2 linked regions of the Anatilimnocola floriformis genome follow. The main gene of each other region encodes a partner of the protein of the gene in region 2 in a complex. Links are inferred from orthologs where the notes say so. Each region holds a gene or a part of one and is shown on either strand. Other genes may lie near its edges. The genes, in order: M9Q49_RS22065 and uvrB.

Evidence for each region.
Region 1: the proteins of uvrB (region 2) and M9Q49_RS22065 are in contact, whole or in part, in a crystal structure (PDB 7EGT), measured with the Thermus thermophilus proteins. The link is inferred for Anatilimnocola floriformis from one-to-one orthologs. Residues at the interface, in WP_096411307.1 of Thermus thermophilus: Glu23, Leu25, Arg26, Asp27, Gly28, Glu29, Arg30, Phe31, Arg55, Glu326, Asp327, Phe328, Glu379, Ser382, Gln383, His398, Gly400, Arg401; in WP_096412145.1 of Thermus thermophilus: His654, Arg656, Phe657, Gln666, Asp668, Glu669, Lys680, Arg681, Leu682, Ser683, Lys685, Tyr686, Ala687.

What each region holds. Positions count from the first base shown.
Region 1 is NZ_JAMLFW010000001.1:5,575,958-5,585,232, reverse strand. The notes cover bases 4,257-7,320. They hold M9Q49_RS22065 (ATP-dependent helicase), read right to left. Parts: upstream 6,946-7,320; coding sequence 4,567-6,945; downstream 4,257-4,566. Other genes in these bases: M9Q49_RS22060 (DNA-directed RNA polymerase subunit alpha C-terminal domain-containing protein), read left to right, coding at 7,157-7,320; M9Q49_RS22070 (TIGR01777 family oxidoreductase), read right to left, coding at 4,257-4,470. Also shown: M9Q49_RS22090 (sulfatase family protein), read left to right, coding at 1-1,106; M9Q49_RS22085 (sulfatase family protein), read left to right, coding at 1,265-2,611; M9Q49_RS22080 (hypothetical protein), read left to right, coding at 2,753-3,013; M9Q49_RS22075 (hypothetical protein), read right to left, coding at 3,028-3,540; more of M9Q49_RS22070, read right to left, coding at 3,562-4,256; more of M9Q49_RS22060, read left to right, coding at 7,321-7,435; M9Q49_RS22055 (NAD-dependent epimerase/dehydratase family protein), read right to left, coding at 7,432-8,394; M9Q49_RS22050 (VanZ family protein), read left to right, coding at 8,509-8,958. UniProt on the Escherichia coli protein: A helicase with DNA-dependent ATPase activity. Unwinds DNA duplexes with 3'-5' polarity. Translocates on single-stranded DNA with 3'-5' polarity. Initiates unwinding more efficiently from a nicked substrate than double-stranded DNA.
Region 2 is NZ_JAMLFW010000001.1:5,145,430-5,154,553, reverse strand. Bases 6,212-9,124 are described here. They hold uvrB (excinuclease ABC subunit UvrB), read right to left. Parts: upstream 8,747-9,124; coding sequence 6,677-8,746; downstream 6,212-6,676. Other genes in these bases: M9Q49_RS20205 (GlsB/YeaQ/YmgE family stress response membrane protein), read right to left, coding at 9,067-9,124; M9Q49_RS20215 (hypothetical protein), read right to left, coding at 6,212-6,680. In the rest of the region: M9Q49_RS20245 (amidohydrolase), read right to left, coding at 1-788; M9Q49_RS20240 (HEAT repeat domain-containing protein), read right to left, coding at 865-1,410; M9Q49_RS20235 (putative signal transducing protein), read left to right, coding at 1,543-2,130; M9Q49_RS20230 (DUF6940 family protein), read left to right, coding at 2,148-2,735; M9Q49_RS20225 (DUF3592 domain-containing protein), read left to right, coding at 2,854-3,852; M9Q49_RS20220 (arylsulfatase), read right to left, coding at 4,035-5,675; more of M9Q49_RS20215, read right to left, coding at 5,838-6,211. UniProt on the Escherichia coli protein: The UvrABC repair system catalyzes the recognition and processing of DNA lesions. A damage recognition complex composed of 2 UvrA and 2 UvrB subunits scans DNA for abnormalities.

The sequences.
Region 1 (9,275 bases), 430 kb from region 2 along the record:
AAACGCCCGGGTTCAATCGGCTCGCCAGTCAGTCGCTGCTGTGCGAACATCTGCTGGCCAATTCGCCCGATTTGGCTATCGCTTACCGCAGCTATTGGCAGGGCGGCAATGAAACTACTTCACTGCCGCAACTCGCTCGCCTGGCCGGCTGTCATACGGTGCTGGTGACCGACGATGAAGCCATCGCGCAGTTGCCCGGTGCTGCCGATTTCGATGAGCTGCACCTGGTGAAACACGAACCGGCGAAACGCCCTGCCGAAGAAATCGAGCAGACGTCTTTCATCCGTCTGCTCGATGCGGCCCTCGCTCAACTCGAAGCCTGGAAGGAAACTGATCGGCCTCAATTGCTTTGGATTCATGCGCGAGCGATGAACGGCAGCTGGGATGCGCCGCTGGAACTTCGCCAGCAGTTTGCCGACGAAGATGATCCCACACCGTCGGAAAGTGTCGAACCGCCGCAACAGTTGCTCGCGAAAGATCACGACCCGGATGAGCTGTTGCAACTCGCTCACGCCTACGCCGGCCAGGTTTCGGTGATCGATAGCGGCTTACAAGCCATCCTGCATGCGATCGATGAGTTGCCGCAGCGCGACTCGCTCCTCTTCGCCGTGACTTCGCCGCGTGGTTATCCTCTCGGCGAACATCTTCGCTTAGGCGAATGCGACCAGGCTCTATACGGTGAGTTGTTGCACGTTCCCTGCTGTGTTCGTTTTCCGCACGGCGAAGGTGCGCTGCTACGCACGCAAGAACTGTGTCAGCCGGCCGATCTCTTCGCCACGCTCGCTGATGCGAACGGCTGGGCCACGGACGAGACAACGCAGTTGCAAAGCCTGCTGCGCATCGTGCGTGGCGAACCCGCCGTGAGTCGCGATGTGCTCCTCGCTGCCGCCGGTCAGCAGCAACTGGTGCGGACGTCGGCTTGGCAATTGCGAGTTGTGCAAAACGACGACGGCGAACAGTTCGAGCTCTACGCCAAGCCCGACGATCGCTGGGAATTCAACGACGTTGCCAGTCGGGCCGGCGACATCGCGCGGCAGCTGGCCGAACTGGCCAAGCAGCCTGTCAGTGGGGGGCTGGCAGAGGAGCTTACTTCGCCCTGGAGATAACGAAAATGGCTTGTAAATCGATGAATTCCTCGCGCGAACCGCGGCGAGCCGATTGACAAGTTTCTACCGACCGCTTCCATTAGCGGCGTCGCCTTTCGGCGCGTCTCGGGACCAGACAACTGCTGCCCAATCATTCACTTCGTTCATTGGGAGAAGTTATGCGAGTCGGTTCATTTCTATTCTGCTTGCTGTTCGGCGTGGGCTTGGCGATTTCGTCGCAAGCCGCGGACAAGCCCAATCTGCTGATCCTTTACGCCGACGATCTGGGTTGGGGCGAAACCGGTTGCCAGGGTGGCAAAGACATTCCTACGCCGCACATCGATTCGATCGCCAAGAACGGCCTGCGCTTCACGCAAGGTTATGTCGCGGCGACCTACTGCAGCCCTTCGCGGGCCGGCTTGATGACGGGCCGTTATCCCACGCGGTTTGGGCACGAGTTCAATAGCGTGGCCAACAAGGTCGGCCTGGCGGCGAAGGAAACGACGCTCGCCGACCGCCTGCGAGCACAGGGTTATGCAACGGCCATCGTCGGCAAGTGGCATCTCGGCAATCAGCCCGAGAATCTGCCGACGAAACGCGGCTTTGATGAATACTTCGGCACGCTGGGCAACACGCCCTACTTTCATCCGACCAACTTCGTCGATACCCGCGTCTCGAACCAGGCCTCGACAGTGCAGGACGAAAAGTTCTACACCACCGAAGCCTACGCCGAACGAGCACTCGATTGGCTCGAGAAGAACAAGACCAAGCCCTGGTTCCTCTATCTGCCGTTCAACGCTCAGCATGCTCCGCTGCAAGCGCCGCAAAAGTATCTCGACCGTTTTCCGAACATCACCGACGAAAAGCGGAAGCACTTCGCTGCGGCGATGTCGGCCATGGACGATGCCATTGGTCGCGTGCTGGAAAAAGTGCGCGAGCTGAAGCAAGAAGAAAACACGATGATCTATTTCATCGGCGACAACGGCGGTCCGACGCAAGGGACGACCTCGAACAACGGCCCGCTGCGGGGCTTCAAGATGACGACCTTTGAAGGTGGTCCACGCGTTCCCTTCATCGCCCAGTGGAAGGGCAAGCTGCCGGCCGGCCAGACGTATGACTTTCCGGTGCTCAATCTCGACGTGTTGCCGACGGCACTCGCTGCCTGCGGCGCACCGGTCGATAGCTCGGCCAAGCTCGACGGTTTGAACCTGATGCCATACCTGACCGGCGAAAACAAAGCCCGCCCACACGAAACGCTCTACTGGCGGTTTGGTGAGCAGTGGGCCGTTCGCCACGGCGATTACAAACTGGTAGTGTCGAAGGGTGGCAGTGGCAAGCCGGAACTCTACAACCTGGCCGCTGACATCGGCGAATCGAAAGATCTTGCCAAGGATCAGCCCGAAAAGGTGAAGGAGTTGCAATCGCTGTACGACGCTTGGAACAAAGAACAAGCCGAGCCCAGTGCGCCCGATGCTCCGGCGGCGAAGAAACAGGAAAACAAAAAGAAGAAAAAGAATATGAACTAGAGTCGCCTTCGCTTCGCGAAAGGAAGTTTCATCACGTAGGACGGACCATTGGTCCGTCCGGATGTGCGAGTTCAACAAATTCTGCGAGCTAACCGCTGCCAGGAGCGGACCAATGGTCCGTACTACTGCTATCATAGGGGCATGTCAGCCAAGCCCGTTCCACCGCAGCCACCACCGCCAGACTTCAACGAAAAGCCCCGTTCGTCGGCGTGGACCATCGTCCTCGCCGGCGTCGGCTTGATGTTTGCAATCGTGGCCTTGACGTTTCTCACGCTGGGCTACTTCTCGCTCGTGGTGATGATCGGCGCGGGCGTCTTTATGCTCATCGGCGCGCAGTACCTGATCTGGGGCTGGTTGCTCGAGCGGATCTATCGCAATGGAAGAGAGAATCTCGAGGAGTGAATGCGTCAGGAGCGCTACCGGCCAGGAAACTTGAAAATCGATGGCCCGCGGTCCTCGTCGTCGTCATCCGGATCTTCCCGGTGCTCCAGGTCAAAATCCTGGCCCATGCCATCCAGTCCGTCCTGGGCAAAATCGACGACGCTGGCAAAGGCTGAGATCAGGTCGCGGAGCTCTTCTTCGCATTCGCCGTCGCGAATGTAGCCGGCCGGCCCTTCGGAATGGTCGTGAGCACATTCGAAATCGACGCCAAAACGCCGTGATAGCTCGCAGAGAATGTCGAGCATTTCGTGCACCGTGCCATCGGGTAAGTCTTCAGCGCTGGCCGAGGCAATGTCATCCTCGTGCGGCGTGAAATTCGGTTTGCTCGAACCGCTGAGTCGACCGGCCTGCAGATCCTGACCAAAGTAAACCGGCTCGCAGCTGAGCCAGGTGTAGCCTTGGATCAACTCATCGGCTGCGGCGCGTATTTGCGTTGCTTCAGACGGCGTGAGCGGGCGCGTCGTCGCGTACGAGATCGAAAATCCCATCGTGCAGTTCCCACGAGATGCCTAATTCAAGATTTCCCGCAGCGCCGGTTCTAGCGTGGGATATTGAAATTGAAACCCGGCGTCGAGCGGCCGCTTCGGCACGGCGTTTTGCGAAGCCAGCAGCACGTTGGCAAACTCGCCAATGAGCAACTTCAGCATGAAGTTGGGCGGCGCTGGCATGAACGTCGGCCGGTTCAAAACGCGGCCGAGCGTCTTGGTGAATTCATAGTTGGTCACCGGATTTGGCGCCGTTCCATTCAGCGGACCGCTGATGGAATCGCGCTCGGCAGCAAATAGCATCAAGCTGACGAGATCGTTGATGTGAATCCAGGGCATGTATTGCTTGCCCGTGCCGAGCGGGCTGCCGACGCCGAATTTGAACGGCGTGAGCATTTTGCTGATCGCGCCCCCTTTTTCACCGAGTACGATCCCGATGCGCGGGTTGACGACGCGAATGCCGGCGTGGCGGGCCGCGTGCGACTCGCGCTCCCAGGCAACACACACTTCGGCGAGCAGATCATCGCGTGGATCGGCATCTTCGGTAAGGACTTCGTCGCCACGGTCGCCGTAGTAGCCGACTGCCGACGCGCTTACGAGTACTCGCGGTTTTTTCGGCAACTGAGCGAGCGTATTCACCAGGTTCCGAGTTCCCTCGACGCGACTGGCCCGCATGCGACGTTTTTTCTCTTCCGTCCAGCGCCCTTCGGCAACCGGATCGCCAGCTAGGTGAAAAACCGCGTCCACGCCATCGAATGCTTCAGCCGGCGCGGGTTGATTTTCAGCGTCCCAGTTAAACGCCTTCACCTTGAACGCCGACAGCGTCTTCTCCGCTTTCGCCGCGTTACGCGAGAGGACTACGGCGGGTTCGTTCAAACGATGCAGCAAACGCTTACCGACAAAGCCGGTCGCGCCAGTGATTAAGGCCTTCATGATGTCTGCTCTCGTTGTCAGTGAAAAATGTGTCGCTGCTTTAGTATCCGCATTCGGCGCGAACAATTCACCGGGTGATGTTTTCAATGCTCAAATCTATGAATCCATCTCCACCGGTTCCAATTTGGCGTGAATCAAAAAGAACCGCCGTTCGCGGCCTTCCTTTTCGAAGTGAACGGTGACCGTTCGTTTTGGTCCTTCGCCGCCCAACGCCACGATCGTGCCCAGGCCGTGCTCAGGGTGCAACACGCTCATGCCGTGCTTGAACAGATGTGGTGCAAAACGGGGGCCAGTGTCGGCTTGCTGCGAAAGAAGATCGGCGCCGCTCATCAGCGAGAACCGCTTATCGAGCACCTTCTTCTTGGCAGCCGGCGGTTCGATCTGCGAAAAATCCTCCTCGGGATCGATTCGCGTTTTCGACTTTGGCGTCGGCAGTTCATCAGGCGGCAACTCGGCGGCAAAATCGTCATCGTCGGGCAACTGCGATTCGGGATCCTGCCAGGCTCTGCGTAACGAACTACTCGGCAACTGCCGCTGCATCTCTTCCTTCGGCAGTTCATTCAAAAATGAGCTCGGCACGGTCGGCGCATTCACACCGCGGAACATGCGGTACCCGGCGTAACTCAGCTGCAACTCTTCGCGAGCTCGGGTGATGCCCACAAACAGCAGTCGCCGTTCTTCTTCGAGTTTTTCTTCGTCATGCCGGCTCCGTTCGTGCGGCAGCAAGCCCTGTTCGCAGGCGACGATGAAGACGACGGGAAATTCCAGGCCCTTCGCCGCGTGCATCGTCATCAGCGAGACGCGGTCGTTTTCGGAATCGAAGGCATCGGTATCGGAGACGAGCGCGGTCTCTTCCAAAAAGGCTTCGAGCTTGCCACCTTCGGGATGCGTTACGTCGAACTGCCTCGCTGCCGTGAGGAGTTCTTCCAAGTTCGCCAAGCGTTCTTGGTCTTCCTCGCTCTCGGAATTCTGCAGCACTTCGCGATAGCCCGATTCGCTCAACACCAAGCCGACGATGTGTTCGACCTCGGCTGTGAGGGCGACGTTCAACTTGTCGACGAGCGCGACGAACTTGGCAACGGCCACTGCCGATTTTTTCGGCAGCCCTTCGACAACTCCGGCCTGGCGGGCGGCTTCGAGCATCGAGATGTTTTTGCGGCCTGCATGGTCCTGCAGCTTGTTGAGCGTGCTTTTGCCAATGCCGCGGGTCGGCGTATTGATGATCCGCCGCAGCGCGACGTTGTCGCGCGGATTGTTCAGCAGTTGCAAATAAGCCATCACGTCCTTGATTTCCATCCGCTGATAGAACTCGAGGCCGTTGACGATTTGATACGGAATGACGTGCTCGCGCAGGCCGTGCTCGAACTGCCGCGAAAGCGCGTTGGTGCGGAAGAAAATCGCGAAGTCGCGCGGCCGATACCGCCCCTGCCGCACGTAGGTCGCAATCTGATTAGCGATCTGCTCGGCTTCGTCGTTCGACGTGGGGTAGCAGGTCAGCCGAACTTTTTCACCTTCAGGGTTTTCGGTCCAGAGTTTCTTTTTCTTCCGCCGTGTGTTGTGCGAGATGAGCACATCGGCCACACGCAGAATCGCCTGCGTGCTGCGGTAGTTCTGCTCGAGCCGCACTGTTTTCACGTTCGAAAAATCGTGCTCGAATTCGAGAATGTTTCGCACGCTCGCGCCGCGCCAGCCGTAGATCGATTGATCGGGATCGCCGGTCACGCTCAGGTTCGGATGGTCGATCGATAAGGCGCGAATGATCGCATACTGAGCCAGGTTCGTGTCTTGATACTCGTCGACCAGGATGTAGCGATATTGCGAGTCGAGTTTCTTCCGTACCTCAGGACTCTCGCGCAGCAGCACCGCGACGTGTTGCAGCATGTCGTCGAAATCAACCGCGTTCGCGGCGAGCAACGCCTTTTGATACGCGGGATAAACGCGATCGACCGTGTGACTGAGCGAACTGCCGTAGAGCGAGGCTTCGCGATACTTGTCGGGCGTGATCAGATTGTTCTTGGCCGTGCTGATGGCGTGGGCAATCGCATCGGGCGAGGTGTGCGACAGTGAGACCTGTTGCTCCTCGAGCACGAGCTTCAGCAACTTGCGGCTGTCGTCCATGTCGTAGATGGAATAGTTCTCGCCGAGGCCGACATACCGCGCGTAGATGCGGAGCATGCGAGCGCAAAAGCGGTGGAACGTCCCCATCCACACGGGCTGCCCAGGCGCGAGCTTCGCGAGGCGGGATTTCATTTCGGCGGCTGCTTTGTTGGTAAAGGTCAGCGCCAGAATGCTCCGCGGCTGAATGCCGTGGCGGAGCAAGTTTGCGATGCGATGCGTGACGACGCGGGTTTTGCCCGATCCCGGCCCGGCCAGCGTGAGCATCGGGCCATCAATGTGCTCCACAGCGGCCAGTTGGGCGGCAGTCAGCGAGGCGAAGAGATCCGTCAGGGGGAGGTGGTTTTGCTCGGCGTCCATGCTTCGATTTTACCAAATTCGTCGCCGTTTGCGGCGGAGGCGAGCTAGCATAAGTCTGCTGTCACTTCATGAATCATTCTTGGAAAAATTCACGCTAGCATGTGGAAAATGAGTGACGAGCCATTATACTTTCGCCCGGCTGATTGGCTTCCAACGATTGGACGCCCAGCCAGGTTTGCAGTTTGAACCCAGTTTTTCGGGAGGGAACCCCATGAGCCGTACCCGCATTCCGCTCAGCCGCCAAGACGAACAAGCTCGCCAACAAAAGGAACGGTTGGAAATGAGCACGGCCGAAATCGGCCTCTCGGTCCGCACCACCAACTGCCTGGAAGAGCGCGGCATCTTCACTGTCCGCGACCTGCTCAACAGCACCCCGTCGCAGCTCCTCAGCATCGCCAACTTCGGCGAGAAGACGCTTGAGGAAGTTTATAAGTCGCTGGAGAAGTTCGGCTTCTTCCGTGCGTCGCGCGCCCAATTGGCCGTTCGCTAGTAGCTCACAAAATCGCGCACGCCCTGTTCGAGCGAAACCGCCGGTTGATATCCCAGCAGCCGGCGGGCCTTCGTCAGATCAGCGTGTGTCAGCGGCATGTCTTCCGATCGCGCGGGAAGGCGCTCGATGAGCGCCTTCTTCGCCGCGCATTTCTCAATGAGCGTGATCAGATCGCGCATCATCACCGGCTGATCATGGCCGAGGTTCAGGCATTCGCCCGCGATGTTCGGCGCGGTGAGCGCGCTGATCACGCCGCGGCAAATATCGCTGACGTGCGTAAAGTCGCGCAGCACGCTTCCATCGCCGAAGAGGCGAATCGGCTTTTCGTTTTTCACGGCAGTGGCAAATGCCGCGAGCGATAACTCGGGGCGCATCCGCACGCCGTAAACATTGAACAGCCGGAGCGAAACAAACGGCACGCCGTGGAGCTTGGCGTAGTTGAGTCCCAGCAATTCCGCGGCGCGCTTGCTCACGCCATAGGGACTGGCCGGGGTGCCGAGCGGCGCGTCTTCGACGAACGGCGCTTTCGCTCCCGGGCCGTAGACCGTCGAACTGCTGCTGAACAAAAACCGCTCGACCGGATGTCGCCGGGCAGCTTCGAGCAACGACAGCGTTCCTTGCACATTGTTGTGCAGCACTTCGGCCGGATGATTCACGCTGTAAGGGACGCCCGGAGAACCACCCAGATGCACGACGTGCGTGAAACGCTGCTCAGCAAACAGTTGCTCCATCGCGGCAGTATCGCAGAAGTCGGCTTCGACAATCCGCACCCGAGGCGACTTCGCCAGTTCGGCAGCATTTTGGCGTTTTAGCTGCGGGTCGTAGTAATCGTTGAAATTATCAAGGACGACGATCGTAGAACTGGCCAGCGGCGAATTTGCGGCTGCGGAGTGCTCTAAAAGCGCATGCGCTAGGTGACTGCCGATAAAACCCGCGCCACCTGTCACCAAAACCGTCATAAATCATCCCGCGAACTGCGTCACGCAGCATCAAGCCTGAGCCAACTTCGATTCCAATGTTATACTCCATTGTTCTGAGCCGATTTTCTTGCCGCGCCGGTCGATTCGCCGATCATGAGCACCTTCGACCCACCTTACGCCAAGCCGGCCCATGCTTTTCGCTCGCGGCTGTTCTTGCTGTCGCTGGTGGCGGGAGCCTGGTGGACGCTGCAGTTCATTGCCACCCACGTGCCGATCGCCTTGCCGGGGGCGGCGAACTCGCTCGACAAATATCAGCACTCGAGTGCGTTCTGCGTCCTCACCATTCTCTTATGCTCGGCCTATGAAACCTGGCGACCGCGGCGGGAGTGGGGTTACTTCGGCGTGTTCCTGCTCGTGATTGCCTACGGCGGTCTGGATGAGTGGACTCAGTCGTTCGTCGGCCGTCATTCCGACGTGCTCGATTGGTTCGCCGACTTCGGCGGCTCCGCTTGCGGAGTGGGCTTGATGTTTTTCGTCGCCGCTTTCTGGCGACGCTCAGCCGCCGCTTCCGACGCTGCTTCGGCTGCCGTCAGCACGCGATAGATCACCTGCGACGGCCGGGGCGCGAAACCGAGAAATTCCCGCTCCTCGCCGAAGCTGATCTCCTGCTTGAGCAGTCGCGTGTGTTCGAAATTGTTGAACAGACTCAGCGAATCCTTGGCCGAGAAACGTCGATCGTAGCCGTAGTTCCCCTCGCTCATGTATCGCCGCAGTTCGTTCCAATCGACGCAGAGATACTTCACGTTGCGTTTGGTGAACTCCTCGCGAAATTCCTCGACGGTCTTTTTTCCCGATCGCCAATTCAGCAGCACGCAATCGTCGAAGCACGTGTTGTAATAAACATTCGTCGCTTGCGACTT
Region 2 (9,124 bases):
TGCATCTGGTGATAGCGCGCGAGCTCCCCTTCGCCGCAACTGCGGTCCGAAACGGTCGTCAGGCCCACGCTGTTGTAATCGGCAAATAAATCGCGCAGCCGTTGCGTCTTCTCTTCGTCCGTCGCACTCTTACCGCTCGATTTGCTCTTCGCATAACGCGAACAACTCCGCAGCATGCCGGTGAGTTCGCCATTCGCATCCTTTTCGATCTGGCCGGTACCCGAAACGACGAAGTCCTTGTCGATGCCGCTTTCCTTGAGCGCGAGCGAGTTCAGCATCGCATCGGGCCCAGTCGAAAACATCACGGGATGCTTCGGCGCTGCGGCATCGAGTTCGGCCCGGGTCGGATAGCGCGGCTCTTTCAGTCGCGTGATGAAAATCTGCCGCACGACAATCCACTCGCCGGCGGGAACAACCGCCGCTCGCGAGCGAACGTAGGCAAGCACATCGGCGATCGATTCCATCTCGGGAATCGGATGATCGAACTCGTGCAGACTCGCCCCGCCTGGATGAACGTGCGAATCCATCAAGCCGGGCATCACGAACTTGCCTTGCAGATCGACGAGCTTTGTCGACTCTCCCTTGGTCTTTAGTACGTCGTCGTTCTTGCCGACGGCGGTGATCCGTTCGCCGCGAATAGCGATCGCTTCGGCGATGCTGAATTGCTTGTCGACCGTCACGATCTTGCCGTGATGCAAAATCAAATCGGGCGGATCAGCGGCGAAGCTCGAAGCCGATGGCGTGAGCAGAATCGCACAGCAAAGAACGAAGAAAGAGTTTCGCGACATGCAGCTCCTCGCACGCTCAAGGTGGGAAGGGACGGAGGAGCCGCAATGTAACGCGCGCGAGAGTTGATTGCAAAAATCAACCTTCCGAGATCGCATCGAGCGCGAACGCGGCTGCATCGCGCACGCTGGCGTTTTCATCTTTCTCGGCGATGGTCTGCAAACGAGTTTTCGCATCCATGGCATCCTTGCCAATCTGACCGAGGGCGAAAACGGCTGCGGCCCGCACTTGCCAATCTTTATCGTCGAGTGCCTTTACCAGCGCGGGGACTGCGAGCTTTCCCGCCGTGGCGAGCGACACGGCTGCTGCTTGCCGTTCGGTTGTGGCGAGTTGCTTGACGAGATCGTCAACATTGACAACCGGTTTCGGCGGAGTGGGCGTCGGCGGGTTGTTTTCCGGCACTTTCGCCGGCGGATCGACAGGCGTTGGATCAGCTGGCGCTGGCTCGACCGGCACTTTTTCGATCTGATCCGGTCTTTCAATTGGCGACCTTTGCAGCGGCGTCTCCGGATCAACCGACGCTGGCTTCGGCGTCTCCGTGATCGGCGGCGTCGAGGCTTGTTCGGTAGTGCAACCGGCGAGCAAAGCAGTAAGCAACAACGCGCAGAGTGAAAAAGTTTTCATCGGAATTTCATTTGAATGAGTAATGGCTTGCATGTCGGTTATAGCGAAGACGGTTGCTGGCCGGCAATTGTTTTGTTGCCGCACCAGTTATGATGAGAGAAACGACCTGCCCTTCTCAGCAAGCGAATTCTTATGCTCGGCCGACTGATCACGATCGAAAGCTATCAAAACGCGATGGAAGCTCGGCTGGTCAAGCAGCAACTCGAAGACGCGGGCATTCGTTGCGTCATTGCCGATGAGTTTGCGGTTTCGAATTTCTGGCATCTCGCGGGCGCGATCGGCGGCATCAAGCTCCAGGTTGCCGAGGAAGATGTGGAACGAGCCGATGCGGTGCTCGATGAACTCGAGCAGCGACACAAGCAGGCGGCAGACGAGACGGCAGAAGAAAAATCAAGCGACGAAGCTGCTGCACTCGTCGAACCAAAGCCGGGCACTGACGACGAAGAGGACGAGCCGCCGCTGAACGAACGTGAGGACAACATCGAGCGGGCTTATCGCGCGGTGCTCGTCGGTTACATGATGATTCCGCTGCAGTTGTATGCGACCTGGGTGCTGCTCGATGTTTGGAAAAGCGACTTGCCGATCCGGCCCGCCCTGCGTCGCAAGCTCTACTGGGCGCTCGGTCTACATTTTCCGATGCTGATCGTCGCCGTAGCGATTGTACTGATGTCAATCCGCGGCATGGTTCATTTCGGTGCCTTTACTCCGCGACTCCCGTAGCCCCTTGGAAAACAAATATGCCTGAATGGTCGGCAACTCGCGAACTCGTGCGCGCGGGAACTGAAAAGTATCAACTCCAAATCGACGGGCGAGACGCTTCTTTCGAGCAAGTCATCGCTGCCTGGCAAAACGATGCAACGTTTCGCACTTGGTTCAATCAACTGCTCGCCGCCGTTCCCTATCCATCCTTCCGCTGGGAAACGCCACCGGTCACTCAGCAGACCATCCACCAGCCGTTCGAGTTCGTCGTTCACGACAGCCCCGGACTGGCGCCGCGGCCCGAGCGCGATGCGTTTGCCGAGCACTTCTATCGCGCTGCTGAAGACGAATCGGTCGTGACCTTCGCCAATCTCGGCCGCAACGCCGTGCTGGTTGCGCCCGTTCCGCTCGCCGCTGACAAGCATTATCCGCATCTCGGCGCGTTCGTTCGCGGTGCACCTGCCGAGCAGCGCGATCGGCTATGGCAATGCGTTGGCAACGCGATGCAGGAACGAATCAACGCTGAGCCAGTCTGGCTGAGCACGGCAGGCGCTGGCGTTTACTGGCTGCATGTTCGCCTGGACAATTCGCCGAAGTATTACCAGCATCAGCCTTATCGCGAGTAAGACTACCGGGAAAATGAATTTCCGAAGTAGCTTTCCAAGGTCAGCCTGGACGAAACGAATCGTCAGGTAGATAACTCAGGAGATCCATCTGACACCTGCACCGCGAAATCTGGTTCCCATGCACGACACCGGCGGCAGAATTTTCCTCGGTCTCTTTGGGCTTCTGTGGTGCAGTTTTGTCTTCTTTTTCGATGGCATGTTGGGCTGGAATGCCTGCCAGCAAGTTCGAGCCAGTTCGTTTGCGACCACGAATGGGACCATCACCCAGTCGAAAGTGAAAGTCGACCGCGACAGTGAAGGGAGTTCGTACAAGGCGGAAGTTGAATACCGCTACGAGGTCAACGGTCGGCCGTTCGAGGGAAAGCGGATTCGCTACGACGCAGTGAGCATTGGTGAGGCGCACGCGCAGGCGACTGTCAGCAAGTATTTGCCGGGAAATGCCGCGACGGTGCATTACGACTCGGCAGCGCCGGAGGAAGCGGTTTTGGAACTCGGGTTGGATTCGGCCAATCTGCTCGTGCTGTTATTTCTGGTGCCCTTCAACGCCGTGGCGCTCGGTTTTGTCGCTGGGGCCTGTGCCTGGATTCGATCGAGACAACTCGGCAGGCCGATGATGGGCGTGTACTTTCGCAACGATGTGCTGGGGCAGACGATTCGCCTTTACGAAATCAGTCCGGCACTGGCCGCCCTCATGGCTGGCGGCGGAACCGGGTTCGTCAGCGTGTTCGCCTTCTTGCTGATCACCATGCTGCTGCCATCTGACGTGGCCATCGCGCTGGGTTGGATTGCGACGATCGCCGCGGCTGTGTGGGGTTGGTGGTTTGCCCGGCGGAAGTACACCGAGATCCGCCGCGATCCGCTGCGCAGTCGCATCGAACTCCGCTCGCCAAACGGCGTGAGCTATTCGGTTGCTCACGAGGATCTGCAACCGGTGACGTATTCTCGGCAAGAGTCGAAAGACTCGGATGGTGATCGCGTAGAGAAGTTTCCGCTGACCTTGCCGTTTTTTGATTCGGCGACGCAATCGCCAAGCTCGCTCACTCTGCCGGAGCAGTCGAATGAAGCCGATGCCGAACTATTCACGAAGTGGCTGAATAGTATGCTGGGCCTTGGCTAGAACCGATTGCTTCAGCAATCGGTTCCGCGCCAGCGGTGAGAGGCATCCTGTGTGCGGTGCGCCTACGAGAGATCGTCGATTTGCCAAACAGGCGCCGCTAGAAATCAGCCGTTGAGCCGGATGCCTCTTGCGGCTGCGCCGCTCCGGTTGCTGAAGCAACCGGAGCTATCTGCAGTGAAAAATTAGTTGCCCGAGGGGATCGGGATTTTCACTCCCTCTTTTTCCAGCAGTTCGCGAACATGCTGGAACTTCTCGTAGTTCGAGATGGTGACGGGTCCAGTGTACGACTCACTTTGAGCTTTGCGGGGCGGATACTTCACGTACGTTTGCATGAGCTTTTTGATCTCGGACGAGATCGTGATCATGGTCCACGTTCGCTCGGTGTAGTTGTTCATGAAGATGTCGTAGCGTTCCTGCGGATCCTGCCAGAGATCGAAAACTTGCGGCACGGTGGCAACATACTTCTCCGGGCCTTTCCAGCCCTGATTGCTGTCGACTGCAAGGCCGCCCGTGGCCTGGCCGTTGTCGCCGCGGAGATTGAAGACGGCTTTGTAGTTGTTGACGCGGGCAGCACCGGGAGCGAGTTCGTTCTCGGTGAAATAAAACCAAGTATTGCGCGGCGATTTGCCGGTGCCGGTCAGCACGGGAGTCAGGTCGTAGCTGTCGAAAATGATCGGTTTGTTTTCGCGATCGTTGGCTGGCAGTTTCACACCGCCTACGGATGCGAAAGTGGCCATCAAATCGAGACCGCCGACGATCTCGTGATTCTTCGCTCCAGCCTTGATCTTGCCGGGCCAGCTGGCAATGGCGGGGACACGATTGCCACCTTCGCGCACGGTTCCTTTGGTGCCGCGAAACGGCGTGTAGCCGGCATCGGGATAAACATCCTGCCAGGCGCCGTTGTCGGTCGTGTAAACCACGAGCGTGTTCTTATCGAGGCCGAGCGAGCGCAGCTTGTCCATGATCCGCCCGATACGCGTATCGAGCTCGACGATGGAGTCGGCAAACTTGCTCTTCGACATCGACTTGTGAACGAAGTCAGGGTGCGGCAGGTTCGGCTGATGCACTTTCATGAAGTTCACGTTGATGAAGAACGGCTCTTTCGATTTGGCCGCATCGTCCAAGAATTCGAGCGCCGCTTTTTCGACATAGCCATCGAAATAAGGAATGCCGACGACGCCCTTGTCGGGAGTGTCTACGTATTGACCGTTGATTTTGAAATCTTCGGTGATCGCGCCGCCTGCTTTGCCCGACAGCGAACCTTTCGTCACTTTTTGAAACAGGTTGCGCAACTCCGGATCCATGTCGGGGAACCAGGTTGGATCGGCGTATGTGTAGGCATTCAAGTGATACAAGCCGCAGTACTTCATCACGTCGTAGCCCTGCGCGGTCGGCAGCGCGTAGTCGGCTTCGCCCAGGTGCCACTTGCCGGTGAAGTAGGTCTTGTAACCGCCCGTTTTCAACACCGAAGCAAGGGTCCATTCGGCCGCGGGAAGTCCGCCGCCTTGTCCCTGAAAAGCGACGGTCGTCATGCCGCTACGGTTCGGAATTCTTCCAGTCTGCATCGCCGCGCGACCGGGCGTGCAACTCGGTTGAGCATAGAAGGAATAGAACGTCATCCCTTCGCGGGCGAGTTGATCGATGTTGGGAGTCGGCATGCCGCGGCCTTCGCCGCCGCCATAAGGACCGAGATCACCGTAGCCGGTGTCGTCCGAAACCAAGAAGAGAATGTTCGGCTTCGAGCCGCCCGCTGGTTGTGACCAGCCAATAGTGGTTACACAACCCAATAACAGCAACGACAGACAAACCAGGCGCAGTTTCATGGTAGCCCCTCGATGAAAAGGAAGAGTGAATAGCGCCCGCATTGTAGCCTGTCGGAAAACTACCGGTTGAGAATCCCGCCATTTGGTGCGGCGAATTTACGCGTTCTTTCGAAAAAGCACGCGTCCTTCATTCAACGCGGGTCATTTCAGCGTGAATATTCTTCACGCTGACAACAATTTCCACTTTCGTAATCGCGATAGTTTCAGAACCGCCGAGCGCGGCATCGCACATCCGTCGATGAACAGCGATTCGAGGTTCGTCAGTGCAGCTATCGTATCGATAAATGAATCTGCGTCATTGAGATTAGTGCACCCGATTAGCCGCAGAGATCGTAGCTGCACAAGCGATCGAAGCTGCGCAACGCCAACTGCAGTCACTGCGGTCCCGCCCAAACCCAGTTTGATTGAATGATCCAACTTGCCAATGAAACGGCACGCATCGTCACCGAAACTTGTGTCGCTCGCGGAGAAACTCTCAAGGCTCGGCACTAGCGGCAAAAGTGCGGCTGCCGACTCGTCGGAAAGCTGAGAACATTGAGCCAGGCTGAGGCTTCTCAATCGCAGTTTCTCGCAGATCAGCCTCACATCCAGATCACACCAACTCCCTGCTTCGATATTCAGATCGCGCAAGGAGACGAGAGAGCCGATTGCGGTTGCGGCTTCGGTCACTTCCTGAGCAGGGTTACAGACCAAGGTTTGTAGATTCGTGCACGAGCGCAATGCCCTGAACGCATCTCCGCTAACAGAAGTGAATTGTAACGACAGTGCTTCCAATCGAGTCGACCACGCGACAGCCGCAAACGCTGCGGAAGTGACTGCTGAACTATCGAGATTCAACTCAATCAGAGTTCCTAGCTTGCACAAATCGACAAATGCTTCATCTGCTCCTTCGAAATATGCCTTGAGTGGAACGCCATCGCCCCAATGGAGCGTGAGTCTCCCGGCGTCGATTTCGTTTTGAACGGTGCGCGGCAGTTCTACTTCTCGCATCGCACTGTAGCTCAAGCATTCTTCTTCGGCCGAGGTACGCGTTGACCTTTGCCGCCGCCGCGTTTCTTGCCTTTGGGCGAATAGGAGTCGACTTTCACGTCGCTCACCTTTTCGCCGATCGAATCCTGCATCTTCGTGATCCGATCGCGCAGGATTGCGGCCCGTTCGAACTCCATCGCTTCGGCGGCCGCGTACATTTCAGCTTCGAGCTCGTTGAGATATTCCTGCGTGACATACTCCGTTTCGTCCTTCCGGCCGACAGCTTCGTTGGCGATGCGATGGGCCGAGACGGCTTCCTCAATGCCCTGACGAATGTTCTTCTTTACCGTTTCGGGCGTGATGCCGTGCTCTTTGTTGTACGCTTCCTGAATCTCACGCCGGCGGCGGGTCTCTTCGATGGCGAGTCGCATCGATTCGGTCATCTTATCGGCATAGAGAATGACCTTGGCATTCACGTTACGAGCGGCGCGGCCGATGGTTTGAATCAGCGACGTCTCGCTCCGCAAAAAGCCTTCCTTGTCGGCATCGAGAATCGCGACGAGCGACACTTCTGGCAAGTCGAGACCTTCGCGAAGCAGGTTCACACCGACCAGGCAATCGAAATGGCCGAGCCGCAGATCGCGGAGCAGCTCGACGCGTTCAAATGCATCGAGTTCGCTGTGCAACCATTTGCACTGCACTTTCTGTTCGACGAGATACGCCGATAAATCCTCCGCGAGACGCTTGGTGAGGGCGGTAACGAGCACGCGCTCGCCGAGCTTCACCCGTTCGCGAATTTGCTCGAGCAGATCTGGCACCTGGCCGCGGGCTGGTTTCACTTCGACGACCGGATCGAGCAAGCCCGTCGGGCGAATGATCTGCTCGACCACTTCGCCGCCGGTCGACTGCAGTTCGTATTCGTTGGGGGTCGCCGAAACGTAGACGATCTGGTTGATCTTCTTTTCCCACTCGTCGAATTTCATCGGCCGATTGTCGAGCGCGCTCGGCAACCGAAAGCCGTGCTCGACGAGCGTCATTTTTCGCGCACGGTCGCCGTTGTACATCGCGCGGATCTGCGGCAGCGTGACGTGCGATTCGTCGATGACTAGCAAATAGTCTTCGGGAAAGAAATCGTAGAGCGTATCGGGCGTCGAACCCGGCGGCCGACCGGAGAGGGGCCGGCTGTAGTTCTCGATGCCCGGGCAATGCCCAACTTCCTGCAGCATTTCGAGATCAAATCGCGTCCGCGCGCTCAACCGCTGCGCCTCCAGCAGCTTGCCGGCTTCTCGCAATTGTTGCAGCCGTTCGTCGAGTTCACTCTTGATCGAATCGATGGCGGCCTTGATCCGGTCTTCCGACATCACAAAGTGCTTGGCCGGATAAATAAACAGCTGTTGCTGCTGCACGAGCGTTTCGCCGCTCGTCGGATTGATGATCGAGAGTTTCTCGACCTCGTCGCCCCAGAACTCGATGCGATAGGCATACTCTTCGTACGACGGCCAGACTTCGACGCAATCACCGCGGACGCGGATCTTGCAGCGCTCGAACGAAATGTCGTTGCGGTCGTATTGAATGTCGACGAGCCGCTTTAGCATGTCGTCGCGATCGATCACCTGGCCGACGGTCAGGCCGACCATCATCGCCTTGTAATCCTTGGGCGAACCCAAGCCGTAAATGCACGAGACGCTCGCGACGATAATCACGTCCTTGCGGCTAACGAGCGAGCTCGTCGTGGCTAGACGCAGACGATCGAGTTCCTGGTTGATCGAGGCGTCTTTCTCGATGTAGATATCACGCTGCGGAATGTACGCTTCCGGCTGGTAGTAGTCGTAATAGCTGACGAAGTAGTGGACGGCGTTGTTCGGAAAGAACTCCTTGAACTCGCCGTACAGCTGAGCGGCCAGCGTCTTATTGTGCGAGATCACCAGCGTCGGGCGTTGCACGTTCTGGATGACGTTGGCCATCGTGAACGTCTTGCCCGAGCCGGTCACACCCATCAGCACTTGCGACTTCTGCCCTTTTTCGATGGCAGCGGTCAGGGCTTCGATTGCCGCGGGCTGATCGCCGGCTGGCTCATAGGGACGATGAATACGAAAACCCACGCGGCGGTCCTCTGCTGATAGTCACTGAACTCGCGCCATGGCCGCAACGATTCGCTGCGGGCCATTCCTCAACATAGGAGACGAAGGGCGAAGGTGACAAGGAGAGGGAAGCGGCAAACTGCAGCGCCGCCTCGACGCAGCATTTTTTGATGTCTTGCCGCAGCAACTTAGCCACCAGCTTCAGCTGGTGGTAATGCGCAAAAAACGCTGCGGGCTTCAGCCATTCCACCTCGTAGGAGGTCCATGGCTGAAGCCCAGCAAACCAGTTATCTAGCCACCAGCTAAAGCTGGTGGCTAATGCAAACCAACGCTCATTACACTTACGTCAAGCGTCCCGCCGAACCGCGCGTCGAGGCGGCAAGTCCCAGCCAAACGACG